Regions from separate parts of the Sphingobium sp. R-21 genome, predicted to be linked through region 3. Evidence: predicted binding sites of a transcription regulator. Region 3 holds the regulator's gene; each other region holds the start of a gene.
The links. The regulator LexA, encoded in region 3, represses DNA repair genes until DNA is damaged. The targets are predictions, from matches to a motif close to GTTCCNCNCTTGTTCT.

Region 1: uvrA (excinuclease ABC subunit UvrA) is a predicted target of LexA. The motif match lies at 7,767-7,782, and genes of this name have one in related genera.
Region 2: rmuC (DNA recombination protein RmuC) is a predicted target of LexA. The motif match lies at 7,663-7,678, and genes of this name have one in related genera.

The regions. Positions count from the first base shown of each region.
Region 1 is NZ_CP184374.1:403,256-413,206, reverse strand. It holds gene ACN9MX_RS01880 (right-handed parallel beta-helix repeat-containing protein) at 1-1,208, shown strand, start outside; gene ACN9MX_RS01875 (hypothetical protein) at 1,507-2,055, opposite strand; gene ACN9MX_RS01870 (hypothetical protein) at 2,290-2,541, opposite strand; gene ACN9MX_RS01865 (hypothetical protein) at 2,621-2,851, opposite strand; gene ACN9MX_RS01860 (sensor histidine kinase) at 3,037-4,149, shown strand; gene ACN9MX_RS01855 (LytR/AlgR family response regulator transcription factor) at 4,151-4,894, shown strand; gene ACN9MX_RS01850 (NmrA family NAD(P)-binding protein) at 4,891-5,865, opposite strand; gene ACN9MX_RS01845 (UrcA family protein) at 6,162-6,506, opposite strand; gene ACN9MX_RS01840 (hypothetical protein) at 6,942-7,079, opposite strand; gene ACN9MX_RS01835 (septal ring lytic transglycosylase RlpA family protein) at 7,096-7,668, opposite strand; gene uvrA (excinuclease ABC subunit UvrA) at 7,828-9,951, shown strand, end outside.
Region 2 is NZ_CP184374.1:2,647,714-2,657,664, reverse strand. It holds gene ACN9MX_RS12735 (endo alpha-1,4 polygalactosaminidase) at 1-287, opposite strand, end outside; gene pelG (exopolysaccharide Pel transporter PelG) at 284-1,681, opposite strand; gene ACN9MX_RS12725 (cadherin domain-containing protein) at 1,707-5,993, opposite strand; gene ACN9MX_RS12720 (endo alpha-1,4 polygalactosaminidase) at 6,606-7,472, shown strand; gene rmuC (DNA recombination protein RmuC) at 7,693-9,114, shown strand; gene ACN9MX_RS12710 (nicotinate-nucleotide adenylyltransferase) at 9,273-9,905, shown strand; gene rsfS (ribosome silencing factor) at 9,918-9,951, shown strand, end outside.
Region 3 is NZ_CP184375.1:1,080,290-1,090,240, forward strand. It holds gene ACN9MX_RS19520 (carboxymuconolactone decarboxylase family protein) at 1-306, opposite strand, end outside; gene ACN9MX_RS19525 (citrate synthase) at 492-1,778, opposite strand; gene gltX (glutamate--tRNA ligase) at 1,796-3,250, opposite strand; gene ACN9MX_RS19535 (ComEC/Rec2 family competence protein) at 3,350-4,282, shown strand; gene ACN9MX_RS19540 (hypothetical protein) at 4,571-4,990, opposite strand; partial or broken gene ACN9MX_RS19545 (ComEC/Rec2 family competence protein) at 4,920-6,128, shown strand; gene lexA (transcriptional repressor LexA) at 6,119-6,805, opposite strand; gene ACN9MX_RS19555 (hypothetical protein) at 6,960-7,118, shown strand; gene glp (molybdopterin molybdotransferase MoeA) at 7,180-8,367, opposite strand; gene moaC (cyclic pyranopterin monophosphate synthase MoaC) at 8,364-8,849, opposite strand; gene trpC (indole-3-glycerol phosphate synthase TrpC) at 8,846-9,637, opposite strand; gene trpD (anthranilate phosphoribosyltransferase) at 9,634-9,951, opposite strand, start outside.

The DNA of each region.
Region 1 (9,951 bases), on a different replicon from region 3:
TCGGCGTGATCGACGCCGATCATGTCACGATCAGCGGCCTGGAAGCCACCAACGACGCGCCCTCCCCGGCGCCCCGCATCGGCATATTGGTGCGCGCCGAAAATCGCGGCGTGACGCGGGGCATCCGCATCAGCGACAATTATGTCCACGATGTCCGCGGCACCAACGACCGCAAGGACAATGGCGGCATTCTCTTCCGCGCCACCGGCCGGCAGGTCGCCACCCGCTTCGACGATCTGGCGATCGAACGGAACATCCTGTGGCGCGTCGACCGATCCGGCATCGCGGGGATCAGCGACCGCGTGTCCTCCCTTGACTGGTTCCCCAGCAGGAAGGTGGTGATCCGCGACAATTATCTGGAGGATATTGGCGGCGACGGCATCGTCCCGCGCGGCACCGACGGCGCCCTGATCGAACATAATATCGTCCTCGCCGCCGGCAGCCGCGCCCCCGGCTACAATGCCGGCATCTGGCAATGGAGCACCGACAACAGCCTGATCCAGCTCAACGAGGCCGCGCATACGCGCACCCGCTATGACGGCCAGGGTTTCGATTCCGATTTCAACTCGCGCCGGACGACCTTCCTCTACAATTACAGCCACGACAATGCCGGCGGATTCCTGCTGATCTGTTCGCCCCGGCCCAATGACAAGGACAATCTGGGCAATCGCGGCACGCTGGCGCGCTTCAACGTCAGCCGCAACGACGGCACCCGCATCTTCCAGCTTTCCGGCAATGTGTCGGACGCCCGGATCGAAAGAAACGTCATCCATGTCGGCCCGGCGATGGACGTGCAGATGATCGTCGCCACCCAGTGGGAAGGCTGGGCGCGGAAGGTGCGCTTCGCGCGCAACGTCTTCAGGGTGGCGGGCACCGCCCGCTACGGCAGCGAAAACGGACGCAGCGGCCCCGACTATCTGATCAGGGCCGGCTTCGCCCCGGCCGAATCGATCCGCTTCCGGCGAAACAGCTATTTCGGCAGCCATGTCGACCTGCCGGACGATGGGGCGGGCCAGACCATCCAGCCCTATCAGGAAATCGCGTCGGACTGGGATGTGCCCCGGTTCGATCCCGCGCGGCCCGACACATTCCCCGAATTCATCGAGCGCCACCGCAACTGGATGCTGGCAATGCTGAAACGCGAACTGGGAACGCCCGTCCGACTCCGGCAGCCGCGCACCACTTCCACCTTCGAAACCCGCCGCTGACCCGATTTCCCTTTCCCAGAGGCAAAGGAGCCCCGCTCCTTGCGAAGGAAGGCGGGGCTTCAGTTGGGTCGCACACAGACTGATGCCTGCGGACCGCAATAAGACATGGTTCAGACGCGAAGTCGATTGCGATAATCTAGACCTGGATCAAGCCTCCAGAGCGGGTTCCGATCGCTTGGAAATCGCTCTAGCTGCCTTCACGCGCTCAAAAAGCCAACGGCGCGCCGGACCTCCTCCGCCGCGCCGTCATCGCCGCATCGCCACGGCCCCTCCCCCCGGATGGGCCGGTCAAGCTTGCTCAGTTCGCCTTGCTCAAATCCACCTTCTCGACCCATTCGGGATAGAAGGTCGGCTCCCTGTTCGACCATCCGACCGCCGTCGCCGCCGCCTCGCTGATCGACTGGAGCAGCGCCCGGCGTTTTTCGGGATGCAGATGCGGCAGGCTGGCCGCCGCACAGAAGGCCCCCGGCAGCCATGGCCGCGAACCCGCTCCCAGCAGCCGCTCATAAAGGAAGCGATAGGCAGAGAAGCTGCACAGCCGGTCCTGCCCCAGGTCGAAGGCGGAAACCGTCACCAGCGGCGCCATGAACGGCTCCATCTGGTCCAGGCCGCTGTCGTCGGGCACCCGCGCCTTGATCTCGTCCAGCCGTCCATAGATCCGTGCCTGGGCGCGAATGCTGGCTTCCTCCACCATGTCGCGCGACCACAGCTTCATGGCGTCGCGCCGATGCAGCCCAATGTCCAGCGATCGTCGAATATAGCGCTGCGTGGCGGCCGGGAAACTGGCGAATTCACGCAACTCGGCCAGGGTGATCGCCCCGTCCGCAGGTCTTGCACTCGTGCCCATGTCTTTGCCCTCCGACTTCAAGTCGTAAGCAGAACATGCGCCCCATATGGTTACTGCAAGCTTAAGCGCCGGTTCTGCCGACAGGTACAGGGAATCATTTTTTCTTGTGCGGCGCAACATGTAATTTTTATGAATGCGCTCAATCGAATAACAGCCCCTGGCCAGCAGTGACCCGGCCCCGCGCAGCCAGCGCCTTCCCCCAATGCGCCGCAGGGAGCAGGCCCTGACCGCCCGCTATCCGGCGCGGCGCTCCAGGACCGCGCCGATCATGCTGCGCCACACGGTCACGTCACCCGCCTGCGCCATTTGCGCATCAGGCTCGCGCAGCGTGTGGAGGATCGCATAGGCATCGTCGATATGGTCCTGCCAACTGGCATCGACTGCGCTCGCCGCGTGCGGATCCTTGCCCTCGCCATTCAGGCTGAGCTGGCGCCCGGCCAGCACGCGGGCAATGCGTTCGATCGCGGGAGTGGCGGAAGTCGGCATATGAATTGGCTCCTCTCACCTGCGGGGGCAGCGACGCGGCCGCCCCTCCAACCGATCATATCACGATTTGCCGGGCCGTCTATCGCTCGTCCTTCTTGTCCTTGCCTTCGGGAAAGCCGGAAGAAGGGACCGGATCGCCATGGTCGCCAGGCGCCGTGGCCGATGGCGGATCGGACGCATCCATGCTGTCCATCAATCCCTCGTCCAGCTTCTCCTCGGTCGTCACGGCGTGGTCCTGCGCATCGGTGGACCGCTTGTCATGCGCTTCCTCGCGGCTGTTGGGCCTGATATCGGTCTTGTCGTTCATCATGCTCTCCTCGTGGTCGCGCCGCGCTGAAAAAGGCCAAAGCGGTCGCGAGCGCCTTCCGGAACAGGAAACGGACGGCGGCAAGGGCGGGTTCCGCCGGCCGCCTCCATCGACCAACGCATGGAAGCTTTCGACCAGCTTCGGCGCGAAGGGGCGACAGACGCCGCGCCCTCGCCTAGACTGCGGCCATGAACATAAAAAATGAAGACGGCGAGCCGGGCGTGCCGCCGACGGTCGCGCTTTATTCGATACTGGGTTTCTGGTTCTTCTACGCGATGCTGGTGACGCTGCGCGCCTCCGTCATGGGGTTCGAGGCGCAGGGAGCCATGGCCGCCCGCCGCGCGGTGGTGACGGTGATCGGCATCGTCGTCACCTGGATCCTCTATCTCTGCTTGCGGCGGTTCGACCGCCAGCCGCTGGCGACGCGCATCATCGCCGCCTTCTCGCTCGCCGCGCCCTTCGCGCTGGCCACGGCGGCCGCCAATTTCTACGTCTTCAACATCTACGACCCGGTCTCGCTCATCCCCGATAGCGATTATCAGAAATATGCCAGCGAACAGGGATTTGCCCTGATGCAGATCGTGGAGGACGCGATCAGCCGCTATTTCTTCCTCGCTGCCTGGGCCGGCCTCTATCTCGCCTTGTCCTATGCCAGCGAAGCCCATCGGGTGGAACGCCGCGCCGCCCGGCTGGAACGCGCCGCCCAGCAGGCGGAACTGCGCTCGCTGCGCTATCAGGTGAACCCCCATTTCCTGTTCAACACGCTGAACTCGCTCTCTTCCCTCGTCATGAAGGACCGGCGGGACGAGGCGGAACAGATGATCCTCTCCCTCTCCAATTTCTACCGCACCAGCCTGACGGGCGACCCGCTGGACGATGTCTCGCTGGAGGAGGAGGTGCACCTCCAGAAACTCTATCTCGACATCGAATCCGTGCGCTTTCCCGATCGCCTGTCGACCAGCATCCAGATCCCGCACCGGCTGCTGGGCGCCTGCGTCCCCGGACTGATCCTCCAGCCGCTGGTGGAAAACGCCATAAAATACGGGGTGTCGCGCACGTCCAGCCCAGTCACCATCACCATCGCCGCGCGGGAGGAGGAGGGCATGCTTCACCTCAGCGTCACCGACAATGGCGACAAGCCGCCAAGCGGCGCCGATGCGGGCAGCGGCATCGGCCTTGCCAATGTGCGCGACCGCCTGATTGCCCGCTTCGGTGAAGAGGGCCGCATCGACTATGGTCCGCGCAACGGCGGCGGCTTCACCGTGGACCTGACCCTGCCCATCATCCGACGGAGCATCTGACATGACCATCAGGACTCTCATCGTCGACGACGAACCGCTGGCGGTGGAACGCCTGCAGATGCTCTGCGCCCGTGAACCGCGCATCGCGCTGGTCGGCACCGCCAGCGATGGCGAAGCGGCGCTGCGCCTGATCGAGGGGCTGGAACCGGACCTGGTGATGCTGGACATCGCCATGCCGCTGCTCGACGGCATCGGCGTGGCGCGGGCTACCTCGCGCATGGGCCTCTGCCCGGCGGTGATCTTCGTCACCGCGTTCGAAGGTTTCGCGGTGGAGGCGTTCGACCTCGCCGCCGTGGACTATCTGCTGAAGCCGGTCGCGCATGAACGCCTGTCGCGCGCCATCGATCGCGTCGAACAGGCGCTGGGCAACCGCGCCGCGCCCTCCCCCGCCACCAGCGCGAAGGAGGAACCGGAATGGGCGGAGGAATTCTGGGTGCCGCACCGCTCCGAACTGATCCGCATCGGCGCGGCCCAGATCGACCGGATAGAGGCGGAGCGGGACTATATGCGGCTGCATGTCGGGGCCAACAGCTACCTTCTGCACCAGACGATCAGTTCGCTGGAAAACCGGCTGGACCCGCAGCAATTCGTCCGCCTGCACCGCTCGCACATCGTGCGCCGCGACCATATCTCCCGGCTTCGCCATGACGGCAGCGGCGTCTGGTCGGCCTGCCTCGCCGACGGCGGCGAAATCCGCATCGGCCGCACCTATCTCACCAACGCCCGCGCCATGGCCGGGCGCTAGGATTTCACAAACCGGGAGCTTGCGCGACTTAGCTTATAACGAACTGGGCTTATAACGAACTGGTCACCATAACTCGCGATCCACTTATCGAAAGAAGTGAGGGGCACTCCCCAGGCGTGGGTCGCGGCCAGATCGACCTTATATCCCTCCACATTGTTCCAGGCCTGGCTCGATGCGACGGCGGGATTGATCCCACTGGCTACCGCATCACTTTCCGACAGTGATACGGCAATGACGGGCTTTCCTGTGCCGGCCGCGATCTTGGCCGCCACTTCCTCCATGGTCAGCGCTTCGGCGGCAAGATCGATTGAGCGACCATTGAAACGGTCCGGGTTCCCGAATGCTGCGGCGGCAAACGCGCCCACGTCATCCGCGGCGATCCAATCGAGCCGGGTTTCGGTCGCGATCGCCGTTTCGATGCGTCCCCTTGCGGCCAATGCGGGGAACATGAAAGCTGCTTTTGGCGGCAACAGATTGTCCATCATGAAGGCGGGCTTCAGGATCACGAACCGGTCGAACCCCCGCGCCGCAACCGCTCCATTCACAGCGGATTTGCTGTCCCAGTAAGTGCGCGGCCAGCGCCCGTCATTCATCCCGACAAAGTCGGCCTGGTCCCCTGCGCGCGCGACAGACGTGTGAACAAATGTCTGAACGCCGGCGCGGTAGGCGGCATCCACCAGAGCCTGGCCGGTCCGGACCTCTCTATCAGGATCGTCCGGGCCAGCCGGCATCTGCATGGAAAATATGCCAGCGGCGCCGGCGACGGCCATGTCAAGGCTGGCCACATCGTCGAAGTCACCCTGCACGACCTCAACTCCTTGCTGCGTCAGCGCCCGCGCCGCAGCTGCGCCGGGATTGCGAACGAGCGCCCGCACATGGTACCCCGCTCGCAACAGCGCTCGGGCTGCCGCGCCTCCCTGAGCACCTGTCGCACCGGTCACCAGAATCGGGCTTTCCGTTGCACTCGCCATGTCATAGCTCCATCAAGATTGTGCTCGACGCTGATTGCTCCGGCGCTCAATTGCGTCCTGAAGTCCGGCTAACAGTCGATCAAACCGCCTGCAATCTGAATGGCGTCCGTCAGAACGGCATTGATCGGTGAGCGCCTATGGTCGCCGCCCATCAGGATATCGCGGGAACCGACACTCAAGGACGGCGATCTCATTTCATCGGATCGAAATCCGCGTTGGATCAGCTTTCGATCTGATCCGGAAACGAAAAAAGGCCCGGCATCCACCGGGCCTTCTTCAGGATCGACTGGAAAAACTCAGTTGCCCAGGCCGACCGGCTTTTCCTTGTTCATATCGGCATAGCGCTCGCCGCTCTGGGCCTTGGCGACCGCCAGTTCGACCGAGCTGCGCACATGCGCCGCGGCGACCGACTGGCATTTCTTCATTTCGGCAGAGGTCGCGCCATCCGCGCACACCTTCCAGGCGGCCCGCCAGATGCGGCCCTTCAGCATATTCTGTCCCTTCGCGCTGGACAGGTCCAGATCATGATAGTTGACCTCGACAGTCTTCCCGTTGGACTGGAATTCGGTGGCGGATGCCGCGCCGGCCGCACCCAGGGCGACGATGGCGGCGAAGGCGGGGGCGAACTTGAAGGCGATCATGGCAATTGTCTCCTCGACTCTAATGCTTTTCCCGGCCCCCTCGCGCCACGCGCTCGGCAAGCCTCAGGCGAAGAGAAGAGCGGCCTGAACAACCAGATCCCTGAATGAAGAGATCCCAGAACGAACAGATCATTGTCCCTGTCTTCGCACTTCATCCGTGTAGGCCTTTTGCGAATGCGTCGCTTTTCGCTTTCGACCGGCGGCCAGGCGGGTCGGCCAACGACGCTCTTCTCGACCAAATGCAGTCTGGCGCGGACGAACGACAATTTTACGTCAGGAAAACAGCCATTCCGTAACGTAAAATTACCAGGAGCCAAAGAATGACGCACATAAGAAAGCACCCCCGGCGCAAGGGAACGGCCGGGGGTGCATCCAGGAAGCTGTCGGGCTCTCCGGGATTTCTGTCAAATGCTCGGACGCGGATGGCTTCGATCCTTAGCGGATCGTCGCCTGCCGGATCGTCACCATGTCGGACGCCACCATATCGCGAAGGCGCAACCACCGTTTTTGCCATTCGATGATCCGCGCATCGGCGCCGCCCGGCAACATCCGCCGGGGACAAACCGACGACATTCTTCCACGAACGACATCATTGCCCCGACGCCGCCAGCTGGGCGCGCAGCTTGGCCAGCGTCCGCGCGTCGACGACGGGGCGCTCGGGCGCCTCCTTGCCCTCGCGCAGCTTCCTGCGGTCCTTTTCCGGCGGCTCCACCACGCGCACCCTGACCGGTGCATGGCCGGTGGCCCTGATCCCCAGTTGTTCCGCCGCGCCGCGCGACAGGTCGATGATCCGCCCCCGCCCGGCAAAGGGGCCGCGATCGTTGATCCGCACCAGGATCGTCCGCCCCGTGTCCAGCGCCGTCACCTCGACATAGCTTGGCAGGGGCAGCGTCACATGCGCCGCCGTCACCGCCCTCGGTCGGAAACGCTCGCCGCTCGCGGTCTGGTTCCCGCTCTCGCCGCCATACCAGCTCGCATAGCCCAGATAATCATAGACCGGATCGGCGGCAGGCACATAGGTCACGCCCCTGACGCTATAGGGCTTTCCCACTCGCACCGGCACGTCGCTCACGGGCCGATACCGCACGCCTCCGCCACAGGCCGCCAGCGCCATCGCCACGCCCAGCACGCCATATCGCATCCGAACCGAAATCCCGCTCATCCCCGCCCTTTAACCCGGCGAGGCGCGGGAGCAAAGCCGCTGCCTTTTCCTTTCGCCGCACAGTCCCTATCTTGCGCCCGACCGGCCCTTGCCTCCCAAGAACAAATCTGGAACAACACGCCCCATGAATCCCATCACCCCTCGGCAGAGGTTTCCCGAATGCTGACCACCATAAGCGTCCGCGGCGCGCGCGAGCATAATCTCAAGGGCGTCGACGTCGACCTGCCGCGCGACAGCCTGATCGTCATCACTGGCCTTTCCGGCTCGGGCAAGTCCTCCCTCGCCTTCGACACCATCTATGCCGAGGGTCAGCGCCGCTATGTTGAATCCCTCTCCGCCTATGCGCGCCAGTTCCTGGAGATGATGCAGAAGCCGGACGTCGAACATATTGACGGCCTCTCCCCCGCCATTTCCATCGAGCAGAAGACGACCAGCCGCAACCCGCGCTCGACGGTCGCCACGGTGACGGAGATCTACGACTATATGCGCCTGCTCTGGGCGCGCGTCGGCATTCCCTATTCGCCCGCCACCGGCCTTCCCATCAGCGCCCAGACGGTCAGCCAGATGGTCGATCGCGTGATGCAGTTACCCGATGGCGCGCGCTTCTACCTGCTCGCCCCCGTGGTGCGCGGCCGCAAGGGCGAATATCGCAAGGAACTGGCCGAATGGCAGAAGGCCGGCTTCACCCGCGTGCGCATCGACGGCGAACTCTACGCGATCGAGGACGCCCCCGCCCTCGACAAGAAATACAAGCATGACATCGAAGTGGTGGTCGACCGCCTCGCCGTCAGCGAAGACATGGCCACGCGCCTTGCCGACAGCTTCGAACAGGCGCTGAAACTCGCCGACGGCCTCGCCTATGTCGACCTGGCGGACGGCGTCGTCCCCGGCCGTGAGGAGGAGGCTGAATCCACCGGCAACCTCAAGGGCGCCGGCATCCCCGCCAACCGCATCGTCTTCAGCGAGAAGTTCGCCTGCCCCGTCAGCGGCTTCACCATAGCCGAGATCGAACCGCGCCTCTTCTCCTTCAACGCCCCCCAGGGCGCCTGCCCCGCCTGCGACGGCCTGGGCGAGCGGCAGGAGTTCGACCCCGAACTCGTCGTCCCCAACGAAGCCCTCAGCCTCAAGAAGGGCGCCATCGTCCCCTGGGCCAAGTCCAACCCGCCCAGCCCCTATTACATGCAGGTTCTCGGCTCCCTGGCGAAGGAGTTCGGCTTCTCCCTCGACACCCCCTGGGCCGACCTTCCGGGGGAGGTGAAGCTCATCATCCTCCACGGCACCGGCGGCAAGCCGGTCACCCTGCGCTTCGTCGACGGCCGCAAGAGCTATGAGGTCAAGAAAGCGTTCGAAGGCGTCATCGGCAACCTCAACCGCCGCCTCCTCCAGACCGAATCCGCCTGGATGCGGGAGGAGCTCAGCAAATATCAGACCGCCATGCCGTGCGAGACCTGCCACGGCGCCCGCCTCAAGCCCGAGGCGCTGGCGGTAAAGATCGCGGGAGAGGACATCTCCATGTCCACCCGCCGCTCGGTGGTGGACGCGCTCGGCTTCTTCTCCACCCTCCCCACCCGCCTCAACGACCAGCAGAACCAGATCGCCCGCGCCATCCTCAAGGAAATCGTGGAGCGCCTCGGCTTCCTCAACAATGTCGGCCTCGACTATCTGAACCTCGACCGCACCAGCGGCACCCTGTCCGGCGGCGAGTCCCAGCGCATCCGCCTCGCCTCCCAGATCGGCAGCGGCCTGTCGGGCGTCCTCTACGTCCTCGACGAACCGTCGATCGGCCTGCACCAGCGGGACAATGACCGCCTGCTCATCACGCTGAAGCGCCTGCGCGACCTCGGCAACACCGTCATCGTCGTGGAACATGATGAGGACGCGATCCGCACCGCCGACTATATCGTCGACATGGGGCCGGGCGCCGGCGTCCACGGCGGCACCATCGTCGCCCAGGGCACCCTGAACCAGCTCCTCGCGCACAAGGACAGCCTGACCGCCGACTATCTGAACGGCACCCGCCGCATTGAGGTACCGCCCCGCCGCCGCAAGGGTTCGGGCAAGAAACTCACCGTCCACAACGCCCGCGCCAACAATCTGCAAAACGTCACGGCGTCGATCCCGCTCGGCACCTTCACCTGCATCACCGGCGTGTCGGGATCGGGCAAGTCCAGCTTCACCATCGACACCCTCTACGCCGCCTCCGCCCGCACCCTGAACGGCGCCCGCATCGTCGCCGGCCCGCATGACAAGGTCACCGGCCTCGAAAATTGCGACAAGGTGATC
Region 2 (9,951 bases), on a different replicon from region 3:
GCCCTTTCCAGTTCAGGGACGAAGGGACGCCCCCCATGGACTTCACCCATGCTGATATAACCGAGCAAGCGGCTCCCCTCGGCCCGCAGCGGGGTCACGGGGCGCGGGAAATCGGGTTCGAGCACGAGCAGCCTGAACCGGCGGGCAACAGCCGGATCGGTGACGTGGCCATAGTCCACGCCCCAGGCCCCGGCATGGTCGGTGTTGGGGACCGCTCGCGCCGACAGGCCGAATACCATCAGCGACAGGGCGAACAGGTCGCGGCGGCGAAGAGAGGCCGGGCTCATGGCCAGAACCTCGCATTGCCGACCACCGCCGGATTGTTGCCGACGAATAGGAGATAGGTGAGGTTGCCGGTGGCCTGCGCCACCAGCGCCACCGCCAGCGATGCGCCGGTGACGGCCCCCGCCAGATAGCCGAAGCCGAAACCGGCAAAGCCCAGATCGCGCAACAGCCACGTTCCGATGGCGCTGGCGATCAGGAAACTGCCCCAGACGACGACGATCCGGCCGGTGAGGTCATAATAGGAAAGGATGATGCTCATCTGGATGACGACGAGGTGAAAGACCACCCCCACCGCGGTCAGGCGAAAACCGAATATGGCCCGCGCATTAAGGTCCAGCAGCCGAACGATCTCCGGCGCGAAGACCCAGCAGAAACTGGCCAATATCGCCTGTTCGACCACCAGCAGGCGCAGATCCAGCCGGATCGTGCTGCCCACCTTCCGTCGGGCTTTTTCGATCCGGCGCCAGTTGGCCGTGCCCGTGCAATGCGCCATCAGTTCGGCAAAGGCGCGGTCGAACCGCGTTTCCGTCGTCACCAGGATGAGCGTCAGGCCCGGGATCATCGTCAACAGGCCAAGGAAGCTGGCCTGGTCGTTGATCGGATTGACCCTGAGCGCGCCGACTGCCTGGATGCTTCCCGGCGCCCACCAGAGCAGCCATTTGTCGATCCAGATGGCCAGCGCATTGGCGAGGCCCGCCACCCCCAGCGCCACCACGCCGGGCGTACGGCCGATCCAGTCGAGCCGCCAGCCGGGGCTGCCCGGAAAATCGTCCCTGATCGCCTTGACCAGCAGTGCCAAGGTCACCACCAGGCCGGCGGCGATAGTGGCCAGCACGGCTGATGGCGTCATCGGCCGAACAAGGGCCAGGCAGATGGCGGCCATGGCAATGCCCGAGAGATAGGCAAGGAAGATCGACCCATGCCGCGACGTCGCATGGAGGAAGGGGCTGGCGATCCAGATCTGGGCGAACAGGGCAAGGATGGCCGTCGCCAGCAGGAACTGGTCCGGGCGCATGGCAGCAGCGAGACCGAACAGCACATCGCCCGCGATCAGCGCCGCAATGGCGGCCAGCACCATCGCAACCATCAGGATCGATGGAATGGCGTCCCGCTCGCCGAGGTAGAAGCGATCCGATGCCATGCGCGTGGCGATCATCGCCAGGGGCGCGGTGACGACGGTCGACACGCCAAAGGCATAGACCAGGCTTGTCTGGACGATCACATGGTCGGCAGGTTGCATGACCGAGCGGGTCCAGCCCTGAAGCAGGAATATGGCGCAGGCGGTTATCAGCCACGGACCGGAGCTGATGACAGCGCCCTGGAAAGTGGCGCGGGCGATGCCGCCCAGCCCCTCCTCCCGCGCTATCCGATCCAGCCTGAAACCGATCCCTGCCATGTTCCCGCCCTCCTCATGTCCAGGCCTAAAGCAGGAAATCGCTCGCGGTCAGGTTATGCACACCGATCAACCTGATCGCCATTTCAATCGTTGCAGGATTATTGTCCGTATTCGCTTCGACAAAGCTATCCGTGCCGTCCGAATAGACATGGATCTGTCCGGGCGCGGTGAAGGCTCCTGTAACGAATGCGAAGTGCTGACTGCCGCCAAGCACAATATTGGCATCGATGCCAGACAGGCTTATCTTGTCGATGCCATCCTCGAAATCCATGATCCGATCCATGACGAGGGGCGTGCTGTTGCCGATTGCATTGTAGATGAACAGATCGGCACCCGAACCCCCCGTCAATATATCGGCCCCCGCTCCGCCGGTGATGCGATCATTGCCTGCTCCGCCATCGATAACGTCATTACCGCCATTGCCGACCAGCGTGTCGTTGCCGCCGTTGCCGATCAGCGTGTCGTTGCCCGCCGCTCCCTTCAGCGTATCTTCCTCCCCCGTGCCCGTCAGCGTCGATCCGCCATTCGCCGCCGTCAGCGAAACGCCTTTGACGTTGGTGATGACGATGGTCAGGTTCTGGAAATCCTGCGCACCCAGGCTGTCGGTCGCCAACACCTGCACCTGGTAGCGGTTGTCCTGATTGGAGTCGGTGGGACTTTCGAAATCCGCAGCCGTTTTGAAGGTCAGGACACCCGTGGCCGGATCAATATTGAAGAGTGATCCATCAACTGCCGATCCCAGCGAATAGCTGACGGTCTGGCCGATATTGACATCGGTCGCATGGACAGTCGTCACCGCCGTCCTGTTCTCCGCCACATTGATCGTGGCCGACGCGCCACCGCCATTGGACGTGATGATCGGCGGTGCGTTGAATATGGTGACGGTCACTGCAATGGCCTGTTGGTCATAGAATGTTCCGTCCGAAGCGCGAACCGTCACATCGTAGACATTGTCGTTGCCGGCATCGGTCGGCAGCAGAAAATTGGGCGCGTTCAGGAAGTTGAGCTGGCCGGTCGACGCGTTGATCGTGAATTTGCTGGCATCCGCTCCCCCGGCGATCGAATAGACCAGCGTCGTGCCGACATCAGGATCGATGGCCGTCACCTTCATGACGGGTTTCGTGCCGCTGGAAACGGAAATGGCAGCCGTGTCGCCACCGCCGCCCGAAGTGATGACGGGCGTGGATTCGTTCGCATTGGTAATGGTGACGTTGATCGCCTGATCAGCGAACAATGTCCCGTCGGATGCGCGGACGGTCAAGCTGTAGACATTGTTTCCGTTTGCATCGGCAGGGGCTTCGTAATTGGGCGGGGTCAGGAAACTGAGCGCTCCCGTCGATGGATCAATCGCAAATGCCGTGCGATCCGGACCCCCGACGATCGAATAGACCAGCGTCGTCCCCGCGTCGGGGTCGATCGCCTGGACCGTGGTCACTATGGTGGTGTTTTCAGGAACGGAGATGGCCGCTGACGCTCCACCGCCATTTGAGGTGATGACGGGCACCTCGTTCACATTGGTGACGGTGACCGCCATGGCCTGTTCATCGAACAGATAGCCGTCGGAGGCGCGGACCACCACATTGTAGACATTATCCTGGCCGACATCGGTGGGCGCTTCGAAATTCGGTGCGTTGATGAACGAAAGTACGCCGGTCGTGCTGTTGATCGCGAACCTGGCCGCATCCGCCCCGCCGGATATGGAATAGGCGACGACGTCACCGACATCCGCATCGGTGGCGGTGACGGTGGTGACCAATGTGCCGTTCTCCGGCCTTGAAAACACCGCGCTGTCGCCGCCGCCGTCGGAAGTGATCACGGGCTGATATCCCGTTTCCAGCGTGACATTGTGAAGGCCGGAGCTGCCGAGATCCAGCGTCACGATCTCTCCGACCTGGCTGGCCAATGTGGCGCCGCTGACGATGACGTCCTTGGCGCCGGGATTGGCGATATCGATGATGACCTTGCCCTCGCCCACCAGCGAGAAGGCCAGATTGCGACCGTCACCCGTGACGTTCATCAGCACCGACCGCATCGGCAGGTCGATGATATGGGTCACGTCGTCTGCCGCAGCGCCCATGTGGATGGTGAATGTGCCGCCGCTCTGCGGCAGGAATACGCTGTCGCTGTCATAGGCATACCAGCCCGAGACATTCTGTATGACCAGTGATCCCTGGCGGTCGACATCGAGCGAGAGATTGCCGACATTGGCTCCCGTGACGGAGGCGGTGATGGTGGTTCCAACCACCGTCGAGGTGATTGTCGAACTCTTGAGCGCCGTCATCCGGTGCGCCAGATCGTCCAGTGTCACAAATTCCATGTTGGCCGCGACCGCATGTTGCAGCCAGGCGTTGAACATCGAAATGTCATAGGGGCCGTCAGCCGTCGGACTGCCCGACACGAAGTCCGCCGCGCCATAATCATGCCAGGGCCAGACGATCACAGGGGTTTGCGCATTGGCAACGAGCTTGTCGAATTCGGCCAGCCAGGCGCTGGTGGCATCAGCCACGCTCTTTCCCTGGAACTCGACCAGGGTAAAATCGAAGGAGGTGTTGGGCGCGAAATAGATCTGGCTCTGATTGTCGGGCGTCATATAGCCGAAGGCATTGGGAAAGCCCGCCCCCTGCGCCGCATAGCCGCCCGTCAGATAATCCGTCACATATTTCATGATCTCCTGGGAGACCGGCAGCGTTTCCGGCATGCCGGGGACAGCGGCGCCGGCCACCTGGAAGGCGTAGCCCAGATAATTGCTGAGCTGGGTGTTGATGATCGAGGTGCTGCCGCCGAACTCCGTCGCGATCTGGCTCGCGCTCAGCTTGTTGGTATCGTCAGGATGGGTCAGGCTGTGCGTGCCGATCTCGCTGCCCAGATCCAGTATCGCCTTGTAATAGGGCGCCGATATGGCCCAGTCCGTGCCGGTGCCGTTCGTTCCATTCCCGACATTGATGAAAAAGCTGCCGACGAAATTGTAGTCGGCCTTCCATTGGGTGAGGATGGGCAACAGCTTGTCGTAGATGCCCGGCGTGGATCCCGGCGGATTGACGTCTTCCAGTTCCTGGCTCTGATCCATGTCGACGCGCGCAGCGACGATGCCGGAATCGCGGGTCAGATGCAGGCCGACCGACAGGCCGGTCCCGTTGACCGCATAGCTTATCGCCTGTTGCAGCATATTGGCGTCGGCCATGACGCCGTCGCTGGAGAAGAGGACATTGCGCGCCGATCCCGTCTGGGTGGCGAGCGCCGCCGTATAGGTCTGGCCGCCGTTGATGGTTTCGGTCGCGATCGTCTGGCCAGTGCCGCTGACGCTGGTGAAGGCGTTCCACCCGACATTGGTGTAGCTGTTGACGAGTTGTCCGTTCGTATAGTGATCCAGCACTAGACCCGCCGGATCGGTCGCGTTCACCTGCACGTTGCCGGTGCCCCCCGTGACCCGCGTGGCGTCGAACAGGACCTTCATCGCCGCATAGGGATCACCCGGAAGCGGGTCGCCGCCAATGGTGCCTCCACTCACATAGGGCTGGTTCGTCATGAACTCGCCCGCGGTGATGAGCCCTATGCCCAGTTGCTTGCTGGCCATTTCGAGCGTGTGGGTAATCGCCTCCACCTGGTCGACCGGTACGTTGCGGAAGGACGGAAAGACCAGCGCGTCATAATGGGAAAGCTTGTTGAGATCGGTCAGATCGGCTTCGGTCAGGATGTCGAAGGGGATGCCGGCCTGCATCGCCTGGGACTGGACCGACATGAAGAGCTGGGAATAGGCGGTCGAGTTGAAATAGGCATCGGAGGTCGTCTGCGAAAAGACGATGCCGATCCGCATGTCGGGCGCCTCGGTCGCCGTCGGCTGATTGAAGACCGTGAAAGGTGCAGACTGGTAGTTCGACGGCAGGAAGATCGTGTCGTTGATGTCGTAATAGCTGTACATCGCCGCCGGATTGCCCACCGAAGCGGTCGGCAGCCGGAATTCGACGGTCGTGTGATCAGCGGACCAGGCGGCGGTCAGGCCGCCGAGCACCAGGGTCTCACCTGCAGCGCCGGTATAGAGATTGATCGTCCCGTCGGCGGCGAAATTGATGTTATATTCCGCGCCGCCCGCATAGCCGAATATCTGATAGCCGGTGGACGTCTTGCCATCCGTGTTCAGCCAGATCGTCGTATTCGTCCCGATGGCGACGGGCGCCTTCAGCGCGAAGACGAAGTCGCCATTATCCACGGTTGAATAGATCTGATAGCCGGAATTACTGTTGTCATCGATCCGATCGGTGGCAAACCAGTCATCCAGAGAGCCGTCTATTGTGACGCTATGGCCAAAGGTCATGACAAACCCCCAAACTTATGGATCCTGGAAATCACATCATAAGTTTGCGACCTGAACGTTTTTTCTTTTATTCGGCAAAGCCGAGACAGAACATATATTGGACAATGAAGGACAGCACTTCTCCTGGCATCGACGATAAATCGATGCCATCCGGCCCGTCCCGGCCATTATCCGTGCCAATAAGGCGATATCAGAGTAAAAAGCTCACTTTTCTCAAAACGCCCTTGCGGCCCGGACATCGGAAGCGCCGCATATGGCTACAGTCAAACCACGCAATCTTGGGGCGACTCGATTTTTAACAATTTTTTTCCATGGTTAATGTGCTGTTAGATACGATCTTATGTCAACTTCATTTAACCAGCATTCCCATAAAATTGTCCCGTTCATGAATAGATTGGTCTATCATTCGACATATGAGATCGTCGATTATAAAATTTGATTTATATCTTAGGGTATATCCCAGAGTGAGTTGTTTTTCTTTATAAGGTTGCCAGTTTTGATTGCCCGTCCCGCCGGAACCATTTCGTGATCCACGATCAATGTTCCCGAAATACAGGGACCATGACTATGTCTCCGGCTCACAAAAATCTCTCGCAACTCAGCGCCTTGGCAATGGCAGCTTTGATGCTTGCTGGCTGTGGTGGTGGCGGTAGCGGTGGCGGCGCCAACAACAATAGCGCCCCGACTCCGACGCCCGCGCCAACACCAGCGCCTTCGCCCAGCCCGTCACCGACCCCGTCACCGCCGCCGCTGTCCAGTTGGGACTGGATATTGCAGAGCCAGGGATTACCGGCGACACCGCCTGCGGTCGCCTATCTCGACGTCGACGGGTTCGACACGCCGACGAGTTATGTGACGCTTGCCAAGGCCAGCGGGATCAGGACGATCTGTTATCTCGACATTGGATCGGCCGAAAATAATCGTCCAGACTATGCCAGCCTGGCCGCCATTTCCGGACTGTTGGGCAACAGCTATCCCGGTTTTGCGGGGGAACGCTATATCGACATCCGCCGCTATCCCGAGTTCATCCAGATCATGGATGACCGATTGCGCATGTGCCGCGACAAGGGATTTGATTATGTCGAATTCGACGTCATGGATTCCTTCGAGGATGGCGCATCGACCACCGGCTTCGCCCTGACCGAGCAGGATATGATCGATTATGTCACCGCCCTGTCGGTTCGGGCACGGGGCTATGGGCTGAAACCGGTGCAGAAGAACGCGAGCAAATCATCCGCCAAGCTCCTTCCCCTGTTCGACGCGATCCTGTTCGAAGGCTGCGTCCTGGACAATTTCTGTTCCGATACCGCGCCCTATATCGCGGCGGGAAAACCCGCCTTCAATGCGGAATATCCGGAAGAATGGCCAGCAGGCTCATTCGATCGAACACGGGTGTGCAGTACATCTGTCAGTGCGCAGATTTCGACGATCATCACCGTCGTCGCGCTCGATCGGCCTGCGCCCGACCGGTGCAACTGACATGATCCATTGATAATTTCGGCAGAAATGGAGCGGATTTACGCGTGCAAAAGGGAAATTCGACAATCTATTTCTTGCACTATTTCTCTTTAATATCGGTTACGACTTGTCACTATTCTTAAGTTTTTATCTGTTTTTTCAATTCTGTGGCGAGACAATCCGACTTGCGGCATTGACGTCATGCGGCTAGGTTCACCTTTCGTTCTGGAAAGGGGCATATATGGACAGCCTGGCCACCATCTTTGTCATTGTCGCTCTGGTCGCGGGGCTGGCGATCGGCTGGCTGGCGCGGGGCCGGTCCGTGGCTCCGCTGCTGGCGGAAAAGGCCGATCTGGCGGGCAAGCTCGACATGGCGGCGGCCCAGCGCAATGCCGCCATCCAGGAACTGGTGGTGGCGCAGGAACGCGCGGCGCAGGCGGCGGATCTGGCGCAGAAGGTGGAAGCGGAGCGCGCGGCGCGGGAAGTGGCGGGGCGGGAACTGGCGGCGTTGCGATCCGACACGCAGGCACGGGCGGAAGCCTTCGAGGCGCAGATCGCCGCGCTCAAGGACGCGAAGGAGCAGCTTTCCGCCCAGTTCAGCGAGATTGGCGGCAAGCTGCTGCACCAGGCGCAGAGCCATTTCCTGGAACGCGCCGACCAGCGCATGACGCAGGCGCATGAGAAGAGCGAGGCGCAGCTCAGGCAATTGCTGCATCCGGTCAACGAGACGATCCAGCGCTACGACCAGAAGATCACCCAGATCGAGCAGCAGCGGACAGAGGCCTATGGCATCCTTCGCGGCGAGATCGAATCGATGAAGACGGGCCAGGAGGCGGTGCGCGCCGAGGCCCAGCGGCTGGTCGATTCGCTGCGCCATGCACCCAAGGCGCGCGGGCGCTGGGGCGAACAGCAGTTGCGCAATGTCCTGGAAACCTGTGGGCTGTCCGAGCATGTGGATTTCCGGACCGAAGTGAGCGTGGAGGGCGAGGACGGCCGTTTGCGCCCCGATGCGATCCTGCGCATTCCGGGCGGGCGGGCGCTGGTGATTGACGCCAAGGTGTCGCTGAATGCCTATCAGGATGCCTATGGCGCGGAGAGCGAGGAGGAGAGGAAACGGCTGCTGTCCGCCCACGCCGCCGCCATGCGCGCGCATGTCGATACATTGGGGCGGAAAAGCTATGCCGACCAGTTCGACGAGGCGCCCGATTATGTGATCATGTTCGTGCCCGGCGAACATTTCCTCTCCGCGGCGCTGGAGCATGATCCCCAGCTTTGGGACCATGGCTTTGCAAAGCGGGTGCTGCTGGCCACGCCGACCAACCTCATCGCCATCGCCCGGACCGTCGCGGCGGTTTGGCGCCAGGAAAAGATGGCGGACGAGGCCAAGCGAATCGGCATGCTGGGGAAGGAACTATATGAGCGGCTGGCCGGAGCGGCGAGTTCGCTCAAGAAGCTGGGCAACCGGCTGAACGGGGCCGTGGCCGATTATAACAGCTTCGTCGGCAGCTTCGAAGGTCGTGTGCTGGTGACGGGGCGCAAGCTTCGCGACCTCAATATCGAGACGGGTGGCAAAGAACTGGAGGAACTGGAGCCGGTGGAGGCGCTGGTCCGCGAACCCTCTTCGGCGGAAGCGATTCGGGCCCTGCCGAACGCGGCAGAATAGAAGGCGGCATGAAATTAGGAAGCTAACCAATGCCGTTCACCACAGGATGGGACGCTGAGATTGCTTGTCGCGGCCATTTATTAGCTCACTAAGAATAAGAGAGTGCTCCCGTCACACCCGTTGAATTTGCGTGCGGGGCCGCTGACTGGCATGGGCGAATCATGAAACGCATCGGCCTTCTCGGCGGCTCCTTCAATCCGGCGCATGACGGACACCGGGATATTTCCCTGTTCGCGATCGATGCTCTGCGACTGGATGAAGTCTGGTGGCTGGTCTCTCCGGGCAACCCGCTCAAGCCGAAAACCGGCATGGCGCCCCTACCCGCCCGTCTTGCCCACGCCCAAAAAGTTGCGCGGCGCAACCTCATCCGGCCAACTGCGATCGAGGCGCGGCTTCATACCCGCTACACGATCGACACGGTGAAGGCGCTGCAAAGCCGCTATCGCCGCAATCGCTTCATCTGGTTGATGGGGGCGGACAATCTTGCCCAGTTCGGCCAATGGAGGGACTGGCGTGGCATAGCCCGGATTATGCCCATTGCCGTAATCGCCCGGCCCGGCTATGATGAGGACGCCCGTGGCTCATCGGCCATGAGCTGGCTGCGGCGCTTCGTCCGGCCCGCACGCCAGAGTGCAGCATGGACGGATTGGAGACCGCCGGCGCTTGTGCTTCTGCGCTTTCGCCCTGATCCAAGATCGGCGACCCTGCTGCGGCAGGCAGACCCCCTCTGGCATCGCGAATATGAACACAAACGCGTGCGCGACCCGCTCACGCGCCGGTTGATTGTCTAGAATGGAGCATCTTTGACCAGACCGCATCCCGCCAACGACACGGCTC
Region 3 (9,951 bases):
GCTGTGCCCTTCGGAGAGGCGCGTCAAGGCCTCGGTCCATTCCAGTGCGGCACGTTCGCGTGCCGTATAGCAAGGCGCCTCGCGCCAGGCGGAGAGCAGATAGATGCGCTGTTCGCTTTCGCCCTGCGCGCGGGCATCGGCGGTGTGCATGTTGAGGCAGTTGGCGCACTGGTTGATCTGCGACGCGCGGATCTTCACCAGTTCGGTGAGGCTGGGCTCAAGGCTGTCGTTAATGGCGTTGGAGGTCGCAAACCAGCTCTTCATAAGCTGGGGCGCGGCGGCAAAGGGATCTAGCTTGGCAGTCATGTCGGCACCTTTCTTTCTGGATTGTGCCTGTATGACGAGCCAGCTCCGGCTGGTGTGACATGGATGCGGAAAAAAACGCAGCTGATCACCGGGGCGACAGTCGCGTGCCTTTGGGGCTTCTGCTCAGACGAAAACGGCGCCCGCGGGGCGCCGTTTCCATATCCATATCCTGTCGAGGGTGGCGCTCAGCGCTTTTCGACGGGGACATAATCCCGCTGCGTCGGACCAGTGTAAAGCTGGCGCGGACGGCCGATCTTCTGCGCGGGATCGGAAATCATCTCGTTCCACTGAGCGACCCAGCCGACAGTGCGGGCAAGGGCGAAAAGCACGGTGAACATTTCGGTCGGGAAACCAATGGCCGAAAGGATCACGCCCGAATAGAAATCGACGTTGGGATAGAGCTTCTTTTCGATGAAATAAGGATCGTTGAGCGCGATATGCTCCAGTTCCTTGGCCACGTCGAAGATCGGATCGTCGACCCCCAGCTTGGCGAGAACCTCCTTTGCGGTCTTCTGCATCACCGTCGCGCGCGGATCGTAATTCTTGTAGACCCGGTGACCAAAGCCCATCAGGCGGAACGGATCGTCCTTGTTCTTGGCGCGGGCGATATATTCCGGAATGCGGTCCACAGTGCCGATCTCGCGCAGCATGTTGAGAGCGGCCTCGTTCGCACCGCCATGCGCCGGGCCCCACAGGCAGGCGATGCCGGCCGCGATGCATGCGAAGGGGTTGGCGCCCGACGAACCGGCGAGACGCACGGTCGATGTCGACGCATTCTGTTCATGATCGGCGTGCAGCGTGAAGATCTTGTCCATCGCGTCGACGACGACCGGATCGATCACATATTCTTCCGCCGGGACCGAGAAGGTCATGTTGAGGAAGTTGGCGGTGTAGCTGAGGTCGTTGCGCGGATAGACGAAGGGCTGACCAACCGAATATTTATAGGCCATGGCCGCGATCGTCGGCATCTTGGCGATCAGGCGATGGCTCGCGATCTTGCGCTGTTCCGGATCGTTGATGTCCGTCGAATCGTGGTAGAAGGCCGACAGCGCACCCACCACGCCGCACATGATCGCCATGGGGTGCGCATCGCGGCGGAAACCGCGGTAGAAGGTGGTGAGCTGTTCATGCACCATTGTGTGGCGCGTGATGGTGCGGGTGAAATCCTCCAGTGTCTTCTTCGACGGCAGTTCGCCGTTGAGCAGGAGGTAGGACACTTCCATGAAGCTCGACTGTTCGGCGAGCTGATCGATCGGATAGCCGCGATGGAGCAGCACGCCGGCATCGCCGTCAATATAGGTCAGCCCCGAATCGCAGCTCGCGGTCGAGGTGAAGCCGGGATCATAGGTGAACATGCCGGTGTTGGCGTAGAGCTTGCGAACGTCGATCACCTGCGGTCCGACCGTGCCGTTCAGAATGGCATAGTCCTTTGCATCGCCGCCGACGCTCAAAGTGGCATTGTTATCCGACATGGTGTTCTCCTGATACTTCAATTGGCCGATGCGTGCCTTGCAGCGGCCAATCGTTCCAAGCTCTCCGCCTTTCCCAGAAGGAAAAGGACGTCGAAAATTCCCGGCGAAACCGTGCGACCGGTCAGCGCCGCGCGCAATGGCTGCGCGACCTTTCCAAGCCCGAGGCCGGCATCCTCTGCCACGCGGCGAATGGCTTCTTCGATCGCTTCGACCGTCCAGGACTGGACGGGTGCAAGAGCGTCGGCTGTCTGTCCCAGCAGCACGCGCGCAGAATCGTCTAGCAGAGCAAGAGCCTTCTCGTCAAAATCCAGCGGGCCATTCTTGAACAGGAACTCGGCGCCTTCGGCAATTTCGTTAAGCGTCCTGGCCCGCGGCTTGAGCGAGGGCATGGCCTCTGTGAGCAGCTTCTCTCCACTCTCGGGCAGAGCCACGTTCAGCCTCGCCGCGACCCTGGGAGCAACCAGCGCGGCAAGGCGTGCATCGTCCGCCTCGCGCAGATAATGGCCATTCAGATTTTCGAGCTTCTTCATGTCGAAGCGAGAGGGCGAGCGGCCGACGCCTGTGATATCAAAGAGTTCCACGGCGCGTTCGCGAGAGATGATCTCCTCGTCGCCATGGCCCCAGCCCAGCCTCAACAGATAGTTGAGCACCGCCTCGGGGAGCATGCCCATCTCGTCGCGATAGGCGTCGACGCCCAGCGCACCATGTCGCTTCGACAGCTTTGCGCCGTCGGAACCGTGGATCAGCGGGATATGGGCGTAGACGGGTTCTTCCCAATTCATCGCCTTTATGATGCCTAGCTGGCGGAATGCATTGTTGAGGTGATCGTCACCGCGAATGACGTGGGTGACGCCCATATCATGATCGTCGACCACGACGGCCAGCATATAGGTGGGCGTCCCGTCCGACCGCAGCAGGATCATGTCGTCCAGTTCCGCATTCTGTACGACGACGCGGCCCTGCACGGCATCCTCGATCACCGTCTCGCCTTCGCGGGGCGCCTTCAGGCGGATGACGAAGGGCGCGCCTTCGGGCGCTTCCGAAGGATCGCGGTCGCGCCAGCGCCCGTCATAGCGCATAGGCTGCCTGGCGGCGCGCTGCTGTTCGCGCAGCTCGGCCAATTCCTCGGCGGTCGCATAGCAGCGATAGGCATGGCCTGCCGCAAGCATCTGGTTCGCCACTTCGGCATGGCGCGGCGCGCGTTCGAATTGGAAGACTGCTGGCTCATCCCCGCCCAGGCCGAGCCATTCCAGGCCATCGAAGATCGCAGCGACCGCCTCCTCCGTCGAACGGGTCCGGTCGGTATCCTCTATCCGCAGCAGGAACTTGCCGCCATGGTGGCGGGCGAACAGCCAGTTGAACAACGCGGTGCGCGCGCCGCCAATGTGAAGAAAACCAGTGGGCGAAGGCGCAAAACGGGTTACCACCTGCTTGTTCAATCCCGTAGAACTCACCGCTTCATTCCCTGACATTTGTCCAGATATCCACCCGGCCTATCCATGATCGCGACGCCCCCTAGCATGGCTTTCGAGCCACGACAAACCTCCGTTGCCACTTGGGTTGGAGGGAGGATGGCGCCGATCTGGCGCCCGCTGGAACTGTGGCTGGAGGAAGAGCGCGAACGGTTGCCGCTCTGGGTTCCCGTGGCCTTGGCGGCGGGCATAGCCACCTGGTTCGTTCTGCCCAACCGGCTGGATTGGCTTGCTTTCTGCTGCGTGATGCTGGGAGTCGCCTCCGCTGCGCTGCTTTTGCCATCGGGTGGCCGGACGCGGCAGGCGCTCATCGCTGGCAGCCTCCTGGCCTGCATGGGTTGCCTGCTGGTCTGGGGCAAGGCGATGTTGGTGGGATCGCCCCCGCTGGCCCGCCCTGTCATTGTTGCGCTGAAGGGAGAAGTCCAATCCGTTCAGAGATTGCCTGCTCAGCGCATGAGTCGGCTTTTGATCCGGCCGATCGGCATGCCGGCGCTGCCCGCCCTGATACGCATCAATCTTGACGAGTCTTCGACGCCGGCTGGACTGGGCGAGGGGGCCGTCGTGGCCGTCCGTACCAGGCTGATGCCGCCTGCGCCGCCCAGCTTGCCGGGCGGCTATGATTTTGCGCGCCGGGCCTATTTCGATGGTATCGGCGCAACCGGCCGTGCGCTGCCGCCCATCACGATCCTGCGACCCGCCACCACAGGTCCGCGCCTGAGAACGCGTTTGTTCGATCACATTCTGACGCGCGTTCCGGGCGAGGGGGCCGGCATTGCTGCTGCGCTGGCCACGGGTGATCAGGGTGCGATCATGCAAGCCGATGCGGAGGCGATGCGGCGGAGCGGCCTTGCGCATCTCCTGTCGATCAGCGGCCTGCATGTGACGGCACTGATCGGTGTGGTGATCTTTTTGCTGATGCGGCTGATGGCGCTCAGCCGCCGGGCAGCGCTTGATTGGCCGCTGATGCTCCTTGCGGCAGGCGGTGGAGCTTTGGCCGGCCTCGGTTATACGATCCTGACCAGTGCGTTATAGGAGTCAACACGCTAAAACCCTCAGAAATCCGTGGATCATGAAAATGTGCCCAGCGCCTTAGCCAGATATAATCATGCTCGCACCTAAGATGAGGCCAACCCCGTAGAACGCAGCAACGACCAAAAATAGAGAGGCGTTTCGTGACGGCTGGGTTCGCGCAATGGCGCTTTGATTGGCATGTTGCCTGATCGAAAGCCGAAAAGGAGACATGAGGCGAATGCCACCGCAAGAATGATCCCGATCACTTCCACTTAATTGGCTCCTGGCCTGTCAGTTTGGCGCTGCTGGCTATGTCGGGTTTGAAATGGCCTTTTCGTAATCGGCCACAAGCTGGTCGAACTTACGCTGCTCTTGACGAATTTGCCTTTTGCGCCAGTGGACGATGACCAGCATGGCGATTGCCATTAGGGCGCAAGTGGCTGCTAAATCAGGTGCCCCATCGCGGATCGCAAGCGCCGTATAAAAGAATAATATGAGCGCCAGCACCCACGCTGCGATGACGCAGAAGGTCGTGAGGCGCCAGTATAGAGGCGCTTCTGGTCGTCCGCTTTTGGGATCGAATGTGACTTTCTGTGTAAGGCTCCACATGGCCTGTGTTTGCCACAGAACACGGACACGGTGCCAGACCTGACTTTGTGGTCTTGTAGCCACTGGTGTTAACCATAACTTGCCTACCGGCGCCGAAGTGCCGACCGTGCGGTCCTGCATCGCTGCCCTGCTGGTGCTCGGAGGACTGGCGACGGGGCGGGATGCGATCACCCTCCGCCTGGTCGCGGCCGGTGCGCTGGTGGTGCTCGCCATATGGCCCGAAGCGTTGATGGGACCGAGTTTCCAGATGAGTTTCGCCGCCGTGGTCGCTCTGGTTTCACTGGGCGAGCATCCCGCTTTCCGACGCTTTGCAGCCGCGCGCGACGAGGCGGCATGGCGCCGGCTGGGGCGCAGTCTTGCGGGCATGTTGCTTACGGGTCTGGTGGTCGAACTGGTCCTCGCGCCGATCGCTCTGTTCCATTTTCACAAGGCGGGCATGCTGGGATCGGTCGCCAATCTGGTCGCCATACCCCTTACCACTCTGGTCGTCATGCCGCTGGAAGCGCTGGCCTTGCTGTTCGATCTGGGCGGGTGGGGCGCGCCCTTCTGGTGGCTTGCTGCGCGGGCGCTGGACCTGCTGCTGCTGGTGGCCCATGGCGTAGCATCCAGCCCATGGGCAGTGATGCTGACGCCCGCCCAATCCGGCGCTGTTTTCGGCCTCGTGATGCTCGGCATGCTGTGGTGCCTCCTATGGCGGAGTCACTGGCGCTGGGCGGGCCTGATGCCCGTTGCCGCAGGCGTGACCATGATCCTCGCAACCCCGATGCCTGGCATATTGATCAGCAGCGATGGCCGCCACGTCGCGGTTCGCACCGCAAGTGGCATGGCGATATTGCGGGCACGGGCTGGAAGTTACACACGCGACATGCTGGCGGAAAGCGCTGGTTACGGTGGCGCGTTGGAAGCATTGCCGGCGTTGCCCCAGGCACGTTGTTCGCTTGATCTCTGCGCCGTCCGCCTGATGGGCGGGGGACGGAAGTGGAACATTTTGCTCACCCGAAGCAATGTAAATATCGACCATGCGATATTGGCGCGGGATTGCGCCAATGCCGATATCGTCGTCAGTGACCGTAGACTGCCGGGCGCCTGCCGACCTCGCTGGTTGAAGGTGGACAGACGATTCCTCGCTCAGACCGGGGGGCTGGCCATCGATCTGGACCATGGTAGCGTGCGCAGCGCGAAAATGCGGAACGACGGGCATCCGTGGATTGCGCGACCTTCCCCTTGGCCGCGCCGGTCCGTACGCGGTCAGTTATAGCGTCGCAGCAGTCCGGCCAACTTGCCCTGAATGCGAACCTGACGCGGGTCGTAGATCTGCGGTTCATAGGCACTATTGGCAGGATCGAGTCTGACTTTGGGCCCTTCTCGCCGGAAATATTTGAGCGTCGCTTCATTTTCATCGATCAGAGCGACGACAATCTGCCCCTCCCGCGCGACTTCGGTGCGCTGGATAAGCGCGAAGTCGCCGTCGAGTATGCCTGCCTCGACCATGGAGTCCCCTGCGACTTCCAGCGCATAATGATCCCCGGTCCCAAGCAGTGCCGCGGGTACGGAGAGCATATTCTGTCCCTCCAATGCCTCTATCGGAACACCGGCCGCGATGCGGCCATGCAGGGGAATCTCCAATATGTCATTGGCGACGATCGGTGGTTTGCTCAAGGCAGGAGCAGTTGTCACCGGCGCCTTGGCAGGAACGACCAGCCTGGGCGCGCGATGCATGGCATCGGGCAGCTTGAGCACTTCAAGAGCGCGGGCACGATTGGGCAGGCGGCGGATGAAGCCGCGCTCCTCCAGCGCATTGATCAGGCGATGGATGCCGGATTTCGACCGCAGGTCCAGCGCTTCCTTCATCTCCTCGAAAGAAGGAGATACGCCTCCCTCTTCCAGCCGGATCTGGATGAAGCTCAGCAATTCCTGTTGCTTGGGTGTCAACATTTCGCCTGCCCTTCTTTGGAACGGATAGGGAACGCATAGGAAACGGAACGGGGCAAGTCAAGCGCCTAACGGTTCGCCGCGTTTATGGGAACGCGCGAGCAGCCGGGCCGTTTTCAAGCGTGCCTTCCCCGAAGAAGGTGAATAGGAGAGTAAGATGGCCAACCAGAACAACCAGGGCGGCGATCAACGTCGCGATCAGCAGGGCGGCGACCGTGCCAATCAGGGCGGACGCCAGCAACAGCAGGAAGACCAGCAGGGCCAAATGGGTGATGAGCGCCGTCAGGACAAGTCGCCCGGCAAGCAGCAGCGCTGAACAATCATCAGCTTTGCACTGGGAGGGGTCGCGTGGCGGCCCCTTTCCTTATGCAAGGGCCTTAGGCAAGGGGAAGCACCGTGACGGGATCGCCTGCCGCCGCCGGAGCGGAGCCTCCGGGGCGCAGGATGAGGCAGTCCGACATGGCCAGGGCGGCGGTGGCGGCGCTATCCTGCGACGTCACCGAAACGATGCCGGCTTCAGTGCGGAAGGCGCGAAGATAGTCGTCCCGTTCCCCCGTGGCGGGTAGTGGCGCTGCCAATGTCGCGACCGCGGTGCGCGGCAGGGGCGATGCCGCGCCCATCATGTGGCGGACCAGCGGCAGCAGGAACAGCGTCGCGGTTACGAAGGCTGATACCGGATTGCCGGGCAGGCCCAGGAAGATGGCGGAATCCAATGTCCCTGCCATCAGCGGCTTGCCCGGCCGCATGCGAATTTTCCAGAAATCGAGCGAGCCGCCAGCCTGGGCGAAGGCTGGACGGACGACATCATGGTCGCCGACCGACGCGCCGCCGGTCGAAACGATGATGTCGGCATCGGCATCGGCGGCGCGAGCAAAGGCCTGGGCCATGCCGGGCAGGTCATCTCGCACGATCCCCAGGTCGATGATGTCGCAGGGGAGGCTCGCAAGCAGGGCCGCCAGCATGGGTGCGTTAGATGACGGAAGCTGGCCTGGCTGCGTCGACGCGCCGGGCGGCACCAGTTCATTGCCGGTGGAGATCAACGCGACCCGCGCCCGGCGGGAAACGGGCAGTGCGCCATGCCCCGCCACTGCGGCAAGCGCGATCTGCGCGGGGCCAAGCGCGCTGCCGGCGGTCAGCAGGAGATCGTCCTTGCGGAAATCGGAGCCGGCCGAGCGGACATGGCGGCCCGCAGCCAGCGCCTCTTCGAGGCCGCGCAGCCTATTTCCTTCGCGGGCAGCATTTTCCTGGATCAATATGGCGTCTGCGCCCGGCGGCAAGGGCGCTCCGGTGAAGATGCGGCAAGCCTGGCCGGGCTCGATCGGCGGAGGAAGCGCCCCACCCGCCGCGCTTTCGGCAACCACCTGCCATGGCCCCGGCGATTCGGCGGCGCGAACGGCATAGCCGTCCATCGCAGAAAGGTCGGCCCAGGGCTGCTCGCGCAGTGCTGCGACATCTTCCATCAGCCAGCGTCCGGCGCAGGCGGCAACAGGCGCATGATCCGTCGGCAGCGGCCTTGCCAGCGCCATCAGGCGGTTCTGCGCCTCCGCAACGGGAAGCAGGCTCATACCGTGCCATCTTCCCTGGCTGTCCAGTCGCCGGACTTGCCGCCGCTCTTGGCCAGCAGGCGCACGTTGCTGATGATCATGCCCTTGTCCAGCGCCTTCGCCATGTCATAGACCGTCAGCAACGCGACCGATGCGGCGGTCAACGCCTCCATTTCCACGCCGGTCTGTCCGGCCGTCTTTGCGGTCGCCGTCACGGACACGCCGTTGCCGTCCAGGTCGAGGTCGACGCTGACGGAACTGAGCGCAATGGGGTGGCAGAGCGGGATCAGGTCGGAGGTCCGCTTGGCCGCCATGATACCGGCGACGCGGGCGACGGCCAGCACATCGCCCTTCTTCACCAAACCTTGCGCGATGGCCGCCGCCGCTTCGGCGCTCATGCTGATGCGGCCGCTCGCGACGGCCTTGCGCGCGGTTGTCGCCTTGGCGGAAACATCGACCATATGGGCCGATCCCTCCTCGTCCAGATGGGTGAGCTTGCTCATTGGCCGGTCAGCAGCTTGCGTGTGGCCGTTTCGACGTCCGCCTGTCTCATCAACGTTTCCCCCACCAGGAAGCAGCGGACGCCATGATCCGCCATGGCGATCAGGTCATCGTGGCTGCCGATACCACTTTCCGCGACGAAGGTGCAGCCTTCCGGAGCATAGCCGATCAATTCATATGTCCGGGCGAAATCGACGGTGAAGTCTCTAAGGTCGCGATTGTTGACGCCAATCAGGCGCGAGCGGAGTTTCATCGCCCGCTCCAGTTCCTGCGCGTCATGCACTTCGACCAGCGCGTCCATGCCCAGGCCTAACGCGGCGTCCTCTATCTCCGCCATCTGATTGTCGTCGAGCGCCGCGACGATGATCAGGATCGCGTCCGCCCCCAATGCGCGGCTTTCCAGCACCTGCCAGGGATCGATCATGAAATCCTTGCGCAGCACCGGCAGGGCGCAGGCGGCGCGGGCCGCGACCAGATAGTCGTCACGCCCCTGGAAAAAGGGCGCGTCGGTCAGCACTGACAGACAGGCTGCGCCGCCAGCCGCATAGGCGCGGGCATGGGCGGGGGGATCGAAGTCCGGGCGGATCAGGCCCTTGGACGGGCTGGCCTTCTTGACCTCGGCGATCAGGCCGAATCCGGAGCGGGCTGCGTCGTCCAGCGCCTTGCGAAAGCCGCGCGGCGGCGTCTGCTCGGCGGCGCGGGCGTGCAGCGCGGAAATGGCGGTTGCCGCCTTCCGGCTGGCGACCTCCTCTCGCTTCATATCGCAGATTTCGATCAGCTTGTTCGTCATTTATAGGCAATCCAGCAATTGAGAAGCGCATTGGCAAGGCCGCGATCGATGGTTTCGGCGGCTTCCTCCACGCCTTCGCGAAAATCGGATACGGCATCCGCCACGACAAGGGCGGCAGCAGCGTTCAGCAGTACCGCATCGCGATAGGGGCCGGCTTCGCCTTGCAACAGGGCGCGCAGGGCGGCAGCGTTAAAGGCGGGGTCGCCCCCCCGGATCGCATCGACCGGATGGGTGGAAAGGCCGAGTTCCGCAGCGGTGAGGCGACGCATCGCGACAAGGCTGCCGCCCTTCACCTCCGCCAGTACGTTGCCGCC